Regions from separate parts of the Streptomyces sp. NPDC002018 genome, predicted to be linked through region 1. Evidence: riboswitches for the same ligand, from Rfam matches in the RefSeq annotation. Region 1 holds a riboswitch; each other region holds the start of a gene.

The links. Region 1 has a riboswitch for thiamine pyrophosphate ahead of thiO (glycine oxidase ThiO). Riboswitches for the same ligand answer to the same signal wherever they lie in the genome.
Region 2: it holds a riboswitch for thiamine pyrophosphate, as region 1 does, so the genes downstream of both, ACFYYH_RS09915 (thiamine ABC transporter substrate binding subunit) here and thiO (glycine oxidase ThiO) in region 1, are expected to answer to the same signal.
Region 3: it holds a riboswitch for thiamine pyrophosphate, as region 1 does, so the genes downstream of both, thiC (phosphomethylpyrimidine synthase ThiC) here and thiO (glycine oxidase ThiO) in region 1, are expected to answer to the same signal.

The regions. Positions count from the first base shown of each region.
Region 1 is NZ_JBIASO010000009.1:48,257-52,617, forward strand. Features, by position in the region: gene ACFYYH_RS16740 (thiazole synthase) at 270-1,100, opposite strand; gene thiS (sulfur carrier protein ThiS) at 1,107-1,325, opposite strand; gene thiO (glycine oxidase ThiO) at 1,322-2,515, opposite strand; TPP riboswitch at 2,513-2,626, opposite strand; gene ACFYYH_RS16755 (NAD(P)/FAD-dependent oxidoreductase) at 2,792-4,003, shown strand; gene ACFYYH_RS16760 (Rv2175c family DNA-binding protein) at 4,172-4,361, shown strand, end outside.
Region 2 is NZ_JBIASO010000005.1:90,139-94,499, reverse strand. Features, by position in the region: gene frr (ribosome recycling factor) at 1-38, shown strand, start outside; gene ACFYYH_RS09925 (phosphatidate cytidylyltransferase) at 38-1,123, shown strand; gene rlmN (23S rRNA (adenine(2503)-C(2))-methyltransferase RlmN) at 1,262-2,368, shown strand; TPP riboswitch at 2,527-2,652, shown strand; gene ACFYYH_RS09915 (thiamine ABC transporter substrate binding subunit) at 2,759-3,850, shown strand; gene ACFYYH_RS09910 (ABC transporter permease) at 3,910-4,361, shown strand, end outside.
Region 3 is NZ_JBIASO010000026.1:22,753-27,113, reverse strand. Features, by position in the region: gene ACFYYH_RS30800 (hypothetical protein) at 1-126, shown strand, start outside; gene thiC (phosphomethylpyrimidine synthase ThiC) at 309-2,102, opposite strand; TPP riboswitch at 2,095-2,241, opposite strand; gene ACFYYH_RS30790 (YibE/F family protein) at 2,313-3,776, shown strand; gene ACFYYH_RS30785 (SsgA family sporulation/cell division regulator) at 3,847-4,281, opposite strand.

The DNA.
Region 1 (4,361 bases):
CCCCCCTTCACCGCCCGCCACCGACCAGCCCTCCGGGTCCCCCACCGGCCCGCGGCCGGGCGTCCGGCGGGAGGGGGTCGGGGTCGTAGGAGGTGCGTGTTCGGACACTAAAGCGTGATGTGTGGCGCCGGGACGCCCGTATCCAGCGCACGGCCAGGGGCGCCGTACATCATGCCGTCCGGACATGTACCTCCGGAGGCCCCGGCACCCGCACCACCCACAACCCGCACCCCCGCCGGACGGCGCACTGCACCCCGCACCACGGCCCCCTAGCCGGGAGGCACATCGCCGAGAGGCGGTGTCGGTGGGAACATCGGGGCCTCCGGGTCCAGGTCCGCTCGGCCCTCCTCCGGCGACGACGCCCACGCGAAGTGCCGGCGCGGAATCCGGCCCGCGCGGTACGCCAGCCGTCCCGCCTCCACCGCGTGCCGCATCGCCTCCGCCATCAGCACCGGCTCCCGCGCCCTGGTCACCGCCGACGCCAGCATCACCGCCGCACACCCCAGTTCCATCGCCAGCGCCGCGTCCGACGCGGTGCCCGCGCCCGCGTCGAGGATCACGGGTACGTTCGCCCGTTCCACGATGAGCTGGAAGTTGTGCGGGTTGCGGATGCCGAGGCCCGAGCCGATCGGCGAACCGAGCGGCATGATCGCGGCGCAGCCCACGTCCTCCAGCTTTCTGGCGAGCACGGGATCGTCGTTGGTGTACGGCAGCACCGTGAACCCGTCGTCGACCAGGGTCTCGGCCGCCTCCAGCAGCTCGATCGGGTCGGGCAGCAGGGTCCGTTCGTCCGCGACCACCTCCAGCTTGATCCACTCCGTACCGAGCGCCTCGCGCGCGAGCCGGGCGGTCAGGACCGCCTCGCCCGCGGTGTAGCAGCCCGCCGTGTTGGGCAGGGCGCGGATGCCCAGGGAGTCGAGCACGGAGAGGACCGAGCCCCGGACCGTGGGGTCGAGGCGGCGCATCGCGACGGTGGTGAGTTCGGTGCCGGAGGCGGTCAGACACCGTTCCAGCACCTCCAGGCTGGGCGCCCCGCCCGTCCCCATGATCAGCCGGGAGTTGAGGACGGTGGAGGCGATGGTCAGCCGGTCGTCGGCCATGGCGGCTCAGCCTCCCTGGACCGCGGTGAGGACTTCCACGCGGTCGCCGTCGGCGAGCACGGTGCCGGACCAGCGGCCGCGCGGCACCACCGTCTCGTTGACGGCGGCGGCGACACCCGAGGGCGCGGGGGTGAGGGAGCGGACCACGAGGTCGAGGGTGGTGCCCGGGGCGAGATCACGGGACTCGCCGTTCAGGGAGACGGTCACACGGACTGAGGTGCTCATACGGTCAGCTCCCGCGGTACGGAGGTGAGGTCCTGCGGTTCGGAGGTGAAGCGGCGCGGGCTGAAGGGGCGGGCCACCTCGGGGAGTTCGCCCGTGGTCAGCACCGCCGCCAGCGCGTCGCCGGTGACGGGCGTGAGCAGCACCCCGTTGCGGTAGTGCCCGGTCGCGAGATGCAGCCCCGGCAGCGCGGTCGGCCCCAGCAGCGGCGCGTTGTCGGGCGAGCCGGGGCGCAGTCCCGCGCGGGTCTCGGTGAGCGGCAGTTCGGTGATGCCGGGGACCAGTTCATGGGCGTCCCGCAGCAGTTCGTACACCCCGCCCGCGGTGACCGTGGTGTCCCAGCCCAGTTCCTCGCTGGTGGCGCCGACGACCAGCTCGCCGTTCTCGCGCGGCACCAGATAGACCTGGCTGCCGCGCACCACGGCCCGTACCGTTCTGGACAGGAAGGGCGCGTACGGACGGGGCACCGTCAGCCGCAGGATCTGGCCCTTCACGGGCCGTACCGGCGGCAGGACCTCGTCGGGGACGCCGGCCAGCCGCCCGCTCAGACTGCCGGCCGCCAGCACCACCTGGTCCGCGGTGAGCGTGTGTCCGCCGTCCAGTACGGCGCCGGTGGCCCGGTCCCGTACGACGGAGAGCCGCTCGGCCCGGGAGCGGTGGAGGACCACCCCGGCCCGTTCGCACGCCGTGACCAGGGCCGAGGCCAGCCGGCGGGGATCGATCTGGTGGTCGCCGTCGACCCGCAGACCGCCGCGCACACCCGGCGCGAGCATCGGTTCGAGCCGTCGGCACTCGCGCCCGGTGAGCCACTCGGACGTCAGGCCCGAGCGGTGCTGGAGGGCGTGGAGCTCGCGCAGTTCGGCGCGGTCGTCGGTATCGAGGGCGACGGCGAGTGTGCCGCAGGCCCGGTAGCCGGTGTCCTGGCCGCTCGCCTCCTCCAGTTCGGCCACGAACGCCGGATAACGCTCCGCCGAGGCGAGATTGAGCCCCAGCAGGAGCTGCTCCCCGTGGTGGAGTTCGGTGACGGCGGCCAGCATGCCCGCCGCGACCCGCGCGGCGCCACCGCCGGGATCGGGGTCGGCGACGGCGGTCCGCAGTCCGTGCCGCGCGGCCCGCCAGGCCGTGACCAGGCCGATGATCCCGCCCCCGATGACCAGGACATCGGAGCCGGTCTTCTCCTGAGACGACTGCATGGGCTTCCAGCCCCTCCCTTCGCCGGCATGACCCGGATCAGGTTCGTACGGTCGGAGGCCGCTCCAGCCTCCCTCTCAGCCCGGTGCGTCCGGGCTCCCGCGAGGTAGTGTCGACGGCCAGCCTAACGCGCGGCCCGCCGCGGGGTAAGGCCGTCCGGCCGCGGCGCAACCGTGCGGCGGCGGTCCGGCCGTGCGGGGTCCGTGCGGCCGGTCCGGCGGGAACCGGAGCCGGACAGCCCATCCCCCGACGGCCCGTCGGCTGCTTAAGGTGACCGGATGAGTGAGCAGCGGGAACAGCCGGGCGTCGTCATCGTCGGTGCGGGCATGGCGGGGGTGCAGACCGCCGTGGCCCTGCGGGAGAAGGGCTTCGAGGGCCCGGTCACTCTGATCGGCGCGGAACCCCATCCGCCGTACGACCGGCCCCCGCTCTCCAAGGCGGTGCTGCTGGGCACGGTGGACGGTTCGGCCTTCGACATCGACTTCGAGGCGCTCTCCGTGGAGCTGAGGCTCGGTGTGGAGGTGACCGGCCTGCGCCCGGACGCGCGGGAGGTCGACACCGGGGCCGGGCCCGTCCCGTACGACCTCCTGGTCCTCGCCACCGGCGCGGAGCCGGTCGGGCTGCCCGGCGCCGGGTCGGTGCCCGGTGTCCATCTGCTGCGCACACTGGACGACGCGGAGGCGCTGCGGCCCGTCCTGGAACGGCGGGACGGGATCGTGGTCGTCGGCGCGGGATGGATCGGCGCGGAGTTCACCACCGCCGCCCGCGAGGCCGGGTGTGCCGTGACGGTCGTAGAGGCGGCGGACCGGCCGCTTCCGGGCGCCCTGCCCGCCGAGGTCGCCGCGCCCATGACGCACTGGTACGCGGAGAGCGGCGCCGAACTGCTGACGGGCGTGCGGGTGGCCGGTGTCGAGCCGGGCACGGTGGTGCTGGCGGACGGCCGGCGGCTGCCCGCCGACGCGGTGGTCGTGGGCATCGGGGCGCGCCCCTCGACGGGCTGGCTGGCCGGTTCCGGGATCGCGCTGGGCCCGGACGGGGCGGTCGTCGCGGACGAGCGGCTGGCGACGTCCCTGCCCGATGTGTACGCGGTCGGTGACTGCGCGTCCTTCCCGTCCGCCCGTTACGGCGAGCGACTGCTCGTGCACCACTGGGACAACGCGCTCCAGGGCCCCCGTACGGTCGCCGCCCAGGCCGTCGGCGAGACCGGGCGGCGCTACGATCCCGTGCCGTACTTCTGGTCGGAGCAGTTCGGCCGGTTCGTGCAGTACGCGGGCCATCACACGGAGACGGACACACTGGTGTGGCGCGGCGATCCGGCGGAGGCCGCCTGGTCGGTGGTGTGGCTGCGGGACGGCGCGCTGGTGGCGTTGCTCGCCGTCGGCAGGCCGCGTGACCTGACGCAGGGCCGCAAGCTGATGGAGACGGGCGCACGGCTGGACGGGGCGCGGGCCGCCGATCCGGCCGTACCGCTGCGGCAGGCCGTTCTCTGACGCGAGGACGGGCCGCAGGCGCCGGTCCGGGACGGGTTCTGTGCCGGTCGGGACGGGTTCTGTGCCGGTCCCGGACAGGTTCTGTGGCGGTCCCCGGCCGGGTGCGGTGGCTGCTCCGGGCGGAGCCGGTTCGTGGCGTCTGTCAGTCCGGGATGGCACGCTTGTCCTGTGACCGAGATTGACGCAAAGATCGATGCTCTCGTCCCCGCCTGGCTCCACCTGCCCGACATCGCGGAAGCCCTCGATGTCGAGGTGACCCGTGTGCGCCAGTTGGTGAAGGAAGGGCAGCTCATCGCCGTGCGCCGCGGCGAGAACAGGACGCTCCAGGTGCCCGCAGCCTTCATCGACGGCGGCAAGG
Region 2 (4,361 bases), on a different contig from region 1:
TGCTCAAGCACAAGGAAGCCGAGCTGCTCGAGGTCTGATGAACGACTCTTCCCCGGGGGCCCCGCCGGCGGCCGGTCACCCCGGTCACACCGGTTACTGGGGACCGACCGACCACGGGGCCGCCCCGGCGGGTCCCGCATACGATGCGCTGGACGCACAGCAGACTCGGCCCATGCCCATCGTGCCCGACGGACCCGCTCACGGCGGCGACCAGGACGACGACCGGGGGGCTGCTCGGCCGGGCGGCCCTCTGTTCCGCGACGAGACTCCACAGGAGCCCATGGGAGCCCCTCCGCCACCGCCGCCGAAGAAGCGCGCGGGCCGTGATCTGCGCGCGGCCATAGGAGTGGGCCTCGGACTCGGCGCCGTCGTCGTGGCGTCGCTCTTCATCGTCAAGGCCGTGTTCGTCGGTGTCGTCGCGGTCGCGGTGGTCGTCGGGCTGTGGGAGCTGACGTCGCGGCTCGACGAGAAGAAGGGCATCAAGGCCCCGCTGGTGCCACTGGCCGTCGGCGGCGCCGCGATGGTCGTCGCCGGCTACGCGCGCGGCGCCGAGGGCGCCTGGGTCGCGATGGCCCTCACGGCGCTCGCGGTGCTGGTCTGGCGGATGACGCAACGGCCCGAGGGCTATCTCAAGGACGTCACCGCAGGGGTCTTCGCGGCGTTCTACGTACCGTTCCTGGCCACCTTCGTGACGATGATGCTCACGGCGGACGACGGCCCCCGACGGGTCCTGATGTTCCTGGTGCTCACGGTCGTCAGCGACACCGGCGCGTACGCGGTCGGCTGGCGGTTCGGTACGCACAAGCTCGCACCGCGCATCAGCCCCGGCAAGACCAGGGAGGGACTGGCCGGAGCGATCGTCTTCGCGATGGTGGCGGGCGCGCTCTGCATGGAGTTCCTGATCCGGGACGGGATCTGGTGGCAGGGGCTGCTGCTGGGGCTGGCGGTCGCCGCCAGTGCCACGCTCGGCGATCTCGGTGAGTCCATGATCAAGCGGGATCTCGGGATCAAGGACATGGGCACCCTGCTGCCCGGTCACGGCGGCATCATGGACCGGCTCGACTCCCTGCTGCCCACGGCGCCGGTGGTCTGGCTGCTGCTGGTGATCTTCGTGGGGACCTGACCGGGCACCCGGTGGCCGTCGGCCGCCGGTTCGCTCCACTCGGCCGGAACGTCTCCGACCAGGCCGGATACCGTACGGGGGTCCGTTGTCCACAGGGCAGCGGGCCCCCTGCCGTTCGTCTGCGACACTGGATCCACCATGCCTGTACCTGGAGAACTGACTTTTGTCGCGCCCCGCGGAGCCACGAAGCCCCCGCGGCATCTCGCCGACCTCACCCCCGCCGAGCGCCGCGAGGCCGTCGCTGCGATCGGCGAGAAGGCGTTCCGTGCGAACCAGCTTTCGCAGCACTACTTCGCGCGGCTCACCCACGATCCCGAGCAGTGGACGGACATCCCGGCCGCCGCGCGTCAGAGGCTCGCGGCGGAGCTGCTGCCCGATCTGATGTCGGTGGTGCGGCACATCTCCTGCGACGACGACACCACGCGCAAGACGCTCTGGCGGCTGCACGACGGCACTCTGGTCGAGTCCGTGCTGATGCGCTATCCGGACCGGGTGACGATGTGCATCTCGTCGCAGGCGGGCTGCGGGATGAACTGCCCGTTCTGCGCCACCGGACAGGCCGGTCTCGACCGCAATCTGTCCACCGCCGAGATCGTGCACCAGATCGTGGACGGGATGCGCGCCCTGCGCGACGGCGATGTGCCCGGCGGGCCCTCCCGGCTGTCGAACATCGTCTTCATGGGCATGGGCGAGCCGCTCGCCAACTACAAGCGGGTGGTCGGCGCGATCCGCCGGCTGACCGATCCCGAGCCCGACGGGCTGGGGCTGTCGCAGCGCGGGATCACGGTCTCCACGGTCGGTCTGGTGCCCGCGATGCTGCGCTTCGCCGACGAGGGCTTCAAGTGCCGGCTCGCGGTCTCGCTGCACGCGCCCGACGACGAGCTGCGCGACACCCTCGTCCCGGTCAACACACGCTGGAAGGTGCGGGAAGTGCTGGACGCGGCGTGGGAGTACGCCGAGAAGTCCGGCCGCCGGGTCTCCATCGAGTACGCCCTGATCCGTGACATCAACGACCAGGCCTGGCGCGGTGACCGGCTGGGCCGGCTGCTCAAGGGCAAGCGGGTGCACGTCAATCTGATCCCGCTCAACCCGACCCCGGGCTCGAAGTGGACGGCGTCGCGCCCCGAGGACGAGAAGGCCTTCGTGGAGGCGATCGCTTCCCACGGGGTGCCCGTGACCGTACGGGACACCCGGGGCCAGGAGATCGACGGAGCGTGCGGGCAGTTGGCCGCGTCGGAGCGGTAGTCCCACGGGCGCCCCGGTGGGCGGGCCGCGCGGTGAGGGGTGCCGTGCGGGATGGTGACCGTGGGGGAGACGGTCGTACGGGAAGCCACCTACGGAAGGCGAAGCCGGACCGAGCCCGGACATGAGGTACATGTAGCCTGGGCGCGAACGCATTGCATATGTTCCGACAGGGGAGCGCCACAGCGCTGAGAGTGTGGCACATGTCCGTGAGAGCGGGCAGCGGCCGCAGACCCTCTGAACCTCGCCCAGGTCATTCTGGGTAGGAAGTTCGGTCACCACTCGAGCTGTTGCGCCCTGCCCGCGGTCCGGTCCGTCCGGACCGCGGGCAGGGCCGCGTCTTCTCCTGGACATCCAGGAGGAAAATCAGTGAGCACCATCAGCGTCAGAAGGATGGCGGTCGCCGCGGTCGCCGCCGCGCTCGGTGTCTCGTCGCTCGCCGCCTGCGGCGGGTCCGACGACTCCGCGTCGTCCGGCGGCGGCGGTCAGGGCGGCAGCGGTACGTCGAAGACCGTCACCCTCGTCAGCCACGACTCGTTCAACGCCTCTCCCGCCGTGCTCAAGGAGTTCACGAAGCGGACCGGCTACACGGTCAAGGTGCTGAAGAGCGGGGACGCGGGCGAGGCCCTCAACAAGGAGATCCTCACCAAGGGTTCGCCCCAGGGCGATGTCTTCTTCGGTGTCGACAACACCCTGCTCTCCCGCGCCCTCGACAACGGCCTGTTCACGCCGTACGAGGCGAAGGGCCTCGACCGGGTCGAGGCGGCCACCCGGCTCGACCGGGACAAGAACCGGGTCACCCCGGTCGACACCGGCGATATCTGTGTCAACTACGACAAGAAGTACTTCGCGGACAAGAAGCTCGCGCCGCCGCGGTCCTTCGACGATCTGATCAAGCCGCGGTACCGCGATCTGCTGGTCACCGAGAACGCCGCGACCTCCTCGCCCGGCCTCGGCTTCCTGCTCGGCACGGCCGCGCGCTACGGCGACGACGGCTGGCAGGACTACTGGAAGAAGCTCAAGGACAACGGCGTCCAGGTCGTGGACAGCTGGGAGCAGGCCTACAACGAGAACTTCTCGGGCTCGGCCGGCGGCAGGAAGGCCAAGGCCGACCGCCCGCTCGTCGTCTCGTACGCCTCCAGCCCGCCCGCCGAGGTGCTGTACGCCGAGCCGCGGCCGAAGGAGGCCCCGACGGGGGTCTCCACCGGCACCTGCTTCCGGCAGATCGAGTTCGCCGGGCTGCTCACGGGCGCGAAGAACGAGGCGGGCGGCAAGGCCCTGCTGGACTTCCTGATCAGCACGGAGTTCCAGGCGGACATGCCGCTCACCATGTTCGTCAACCCGGTCGTCCAGGACGTCCCGCTGCCCGAACTGTTCACGCGGTTCGGCGCGACGGTCGACAAGCCGGAGACAATGGCGCCCGACAGGATCGCCGCCGGCCGCGAGCAGTGGATCCAGTCGTGGTCCTCCCTCGTGGTGAAGTAGCCCCGCACACCGGGGCCCGGGGACGGGCCGGGCGCGCGAACGCCGTCCGGCTCGCCCTCATGGCGGTGCCCGTCGCGTTCTTCGCGGTGTTCTTCGCCTATCCCGTGGCCTCGATCGTCGGCCGGGGGCTCACGGCCGACGGCGTCTGGCGCCCCGGCCGCGTCGGTGACGTACTGAGCCGTCCCGACATCCTCGACGTCCTGTGGTTCACCACCTGGCAGGCGCTCGCCTCCACCGCGCTCACCCTGCTGATCGCGCTGCCCGGGGCGTATGTCTTCGCGCGCTTCGACTTCCCCGGCAGACATCTGCTGCGCGCGGTGGTCACCGTGCCGTTCGTCCTGCCGACCGTGGTCGTCGGTACGGCCTTCCTGGCGCTGCTCGGGCGCGGCGGACTGCTCGACGAGCTGTGGGGCGTACGGCTCGACACCACCGTCTGGGCGATCCTTCTCGCCCATGTCTTCTTCAACTACGCCGTGGTCGTGCGGACCGTGGGCGGTCTGTGGGCCCAGCT
Region 3 (4,361 bases), on a different contig from region 1:
ATCGGCTACAGCAGGCCGGACTTCAGCAGCCCGGACGAGGGAGCCACGGCCGGCCATCGTCCGAGCTTCACCAGCCCGGACTTCACCAGCCCCGACTTCGGCGGGCCGGACCACCGCCCGGAGTGACTCCCACGCCGGACAGCCGCGGTGGACAGAGGCAGCACGGCCGGAGTGAGCGGGCGACGACCGGCCGGAGCAGGCAGGCGCAGGCAGGCGCGGGACGGACCGGGTGTGTGCGCTCCGGACGGCCGGGGTGAGCGGTGGCGGTCCGACCGGGCCGCCACCGCTCCCGCACCGCGCGCCTGCGGTCAGTCCGCCAGCGGCAGATACACGCGGTTGCCGCTCGCCGCGAACTCCTTGGACTTCTCGAGCATGCCCGCCTCGATCTCCTCCGGACTCGCCTCCACGTCTCCGCCGAACCGCTCCGTGATGCTCCTGCTGATCTTCATCGAGCAGAACTTGGGCCCGCACATCGAGCAGAAGTGGGCCGTCTTCGCCGGTTCGGCCGGGAGGGTCTCGTCGTGGAACTCCCGGGCCGTGTCCGGGTCGAGGGCCAGATTGAACTGGTCCTCCCAGCGGAACTCGAACCGGGCGTCGGAAAGGGCGTCGTCCCAGGTCTGCGCCCCCGGGTGGCCCTTGGCGAGATCCGCCGCATGGGCCGCGATCTTGTAGGTGATGACACCGGTCTTGACGTCGTCCCGGTTCGGCAGACCGAGGTGCTCCTTGGGAGTGACGTAGCAGAGCATCGCCGTCCCCCACCACGCGATCATCGCCGCACCGATGCCGGAGGTGATGTGGTCGTACGCCGGAGCCACATCGGTCGTCAGCGGGCCGAGCGTGTAGAACGGCGCCTCCTCGCAAATCTCCTGCTGGAGGTCGATGTTCTCCTTGATCTTGTGCATCGGGACATGTCCCGGCCCTTCGATCATCGTCTGGACGCCCAGCCGCTTGGCGGTCGAGTTCAGCTCCCCGAGCGTGCGCAGCTCGGCGAACTGGGCCTCGTCGTTGGCGTCCGCGATGGAGCCCGGCCGCAGACCGTCACCCAGGGAGTACGTCACGTCGTAGGCCGCGAGGATCTCGCACAGCTCCTCGAAGTTCTCGTACAGGAACGACTCCTTGTGGTGCGCGAGACACCAGGCCGCCATGATCGAGCCGCCGCGCGAGACGATGCCCGTCTTGCGGCGCGCCGTCAGCGGTACGTACCGCAGCAGTACCCCGGCATGGACCGTCATGTAGTCGACGCCCTGCTCGGCCTGCTCGACGACCGTGTCCTTGTAGATCTCCCAGGTCAGTTCCTCGGCCTTGCCGTCGACCTTTTCGAGGGCCTGGTAGAGCGGCACGGTGCCGATGGGCACGGGGGAGTTGCGCAGCACCCACTCACGCGTGGTGTGGATATTGCGGCCGGTGGAGAGGTCCATGACCGTGTCCGCGCCCCAGCGCGTCGCCCAGGTCATCTTGTCCACCTCCTCCTCGATGGAGGAAGTGACCGCGGAGTTGCCGATGTTGGCGTTGACCTTCACCAGGAACCGCTTGCCGATGATCATCGGCTCGATCTCGGGGTGGTTGACATTGGCGGGCAGTACGGCGCGGCCCGCGGCGATCTCCTCGCGCACGGTCTCCGGGGACACGTTCTCGCGGATCGCGACATACTCCATCTCCGGAGTGATGTCCCCGCGCCGGGCGTACGCGAGCTGGGTCACCGCCTGTCCGCCGCGGCCCCGGCGCGGCTGGCGCGGCCGGCCGGGAAAGACCGCGTCGAGGTTGCGCAGTCCCCCGCGCGGCGCCGTGTGCTTGAGTCCGTCGTCCTCGGGGCGGACCGGCCGGCCCGCGTACTCCTCGGTGTCGCCCCGCCCGATGATCCAGTTCTCCCGCAGCGGCGCGAGACCGCGGCGTACATCGGTCTCGACGGCGGGATCGGTGTACGGCCCCGACGTGTCGTACAGCGTCACGTCCTGGCCGTTGGTGAGGTGCACCCGGCGGACCGGCACCTGGAGGTCGGGGCGCGAGCCCTGGACATATCCCTTGTGCCAGCCGATGGACCTCTGGGCCTCGATCGGATCTCCCGAATCGGAGGCAGGCGTGTGTGCGTCCTGAACGGTCATGAGACCTACTCCCTACGCCGGCATTACCCGGTAACAGGTTCAGCGGTCGGCGCAGCTCAGGGGGTCCAGGGGATACTCCCCGGGACTACACAGTCAGCGCCCTCTCAGCCCGGTGCTCCGAGCTCCCGCGTGTGCAAAAGGTGCCTCCACGCTAGCGTCATATCCGGCGTGCTGAACAGGGGGCCTTCTGCTTCTTGCGATGATCGGTCGGTGACCTCACCCCAGCAGACCCACGAATCGCATGGACACACGCACAGCCATGGCCCCGCCGCGCCGGTCTCCCAGCACCTTCGCAAGGTCATCGCCGCGGTCCTGATTCCGTTCGCGACCGCGGTGGTCGTAGGGCTGGCCGTGTTCTGGCCGGGTGGCGCGCCGGCCCACGAACGCAGCGGTGTCGGCTTCGACCGGCAGACCGAGCAGGGTCAGGTGGTCCAGATCGAGCGGGTGGACTGCAAGGACGTCAACGCCTCCCAGATCCCGTCCACCGGCGACACCTCGCAGCCCCAGGGGCGCGAGGCGGAGCAGGCGGAGAACGGTGATTGCGTCAAGGCCACGATCGAGGTGACCAGCGGCAAGGAGAAGGGCCGGACCTTCATCGAGATCGTCCAGCCTGACGCACCGCGGCAGTTTCACGTGAAACAAGGCGTCGTGGTGGCCTACGCACCCGACGCGCCCCGCGATCTCCAGTACTCCGTGACGGATGTGAACCGTAAGTTCCCCATGGCCCTGCTGGCGGGGATCTTCGCCCTGGCGGTGGTCGTGGTGGGGCGGCTACGTGGTGTCATGGCCCTGGTCGCACTCGCCGTCTCGTTCGCGGTGCTGACGCTGTTCATCCTGCCCGCGATCCTTCAGGGCTCGAATCCGCTGGTCGTGGCGGTGATCGGGGCCAGTGCGATCATGCTGCTGGCGCTCTATATGTGCCACGGTCTGACGGCCCGTACCTCGGTCGCGGTCCTCGGCACCCTGATCTCGCTGCTGCTGATCGGGCTCCTGGGATCACTCTTCATCGGCTGGGCGAGCCTGACCGGCAACACCGACGACAACACCGGGCTGATCCACGGGCTCTATCCCGGGATCGATATGAGCGGTCTGCTGCTGGCGGGTGTCATCATCGGCTCACTGGGTGTCCTCGACGATGTGACCGTCACCCAGACCTCGGCGGTCTGGGAGCTGCACCAGGCCGACCCCTCGATGGGGCCGCGTGCCCTCTACCGGGCGGGTATCCGTATCGGCCGGGACCATATCGCCTCGGTGGTCAATACGCTCGTCCTCGCCTACGCGGGCGCCGCGCTGCCGCTGCTGCTGCTCTTCTCGATCGCGCAGTCGGATGTGGGCACGGTCGCGAACAGTGAGCTGGTGGCGGAAGAGATCGTCAGGACCCTGGTGGGCTCGATCGGTCTGGTCGCATCGGTACCGGTGACCACGGCGCTGGCGGCGCTGGTGGTCTCCGCCGACCGGCCGGCGCCGGGAAACCCGCCGGTGGGCCCGTCGGAGGCCCTGCCTCCCGTACCGCCGTATCCGGCTCAGGGGAGCGTCCCGCCCTGGCCCGGGGGTCCGTCGGGCCCGGCGGGCCCCTCGGATCCGGAGGGGCCGGAGACGGCGCCCACACTGCCGGTACAGAGCGCGTCGGCGCGCAAACTGGGCGGCGGCAGGGGCCGGCGCCGCAGGAAGTAGTCCCTGCCCGGACTGCCCGGACATCGCTTTCGCCGCGAAGGATCACCCGGACGGCCCCGTTCCGCCGGGCTCAGCCGGCGTTCTCCTCGGCCAGAATCCGGCCGAGCTCCTCTTCGAGATTGCCTTCGAAGTCACCGAGCGTGCGCTCCTGGCCGAGCGGGACCAGTCGGTCCGTACGGTCGAGGAAGGCCACCAGAGGCGCGGCACTGACCCGGAAAAGGGCGTGATCGTCTCCGACCTGGAGCCTGATGTGGACGTCGGAGAGGTCCTCGGGCTCCATCGGCGCGATATGCACATCGCCGTCGCCGCTGGGCGTATTGATCCCGTCGAGCAGCAGCTCACGGCCGAAGGTCCAGGTGACAGGCGCGTCACCGGGCAGATGGAATGTCATGCGCACCGCGTAGGGATCCCTCATCTCGTAGTGGAGTTCCACCGGGATCCGGAACGCCAGCTCCTCCGAGACAAGGAAGCTCATCAGGACCTCGGCCTGCACCGACTCGCGCATCGTGTACTCCGGAGTAGATGAAAAAGTGGCTGGGAATGATCCCCGTTGATCCTCTTGACGCAATCGTCCTGTAAGCGTTA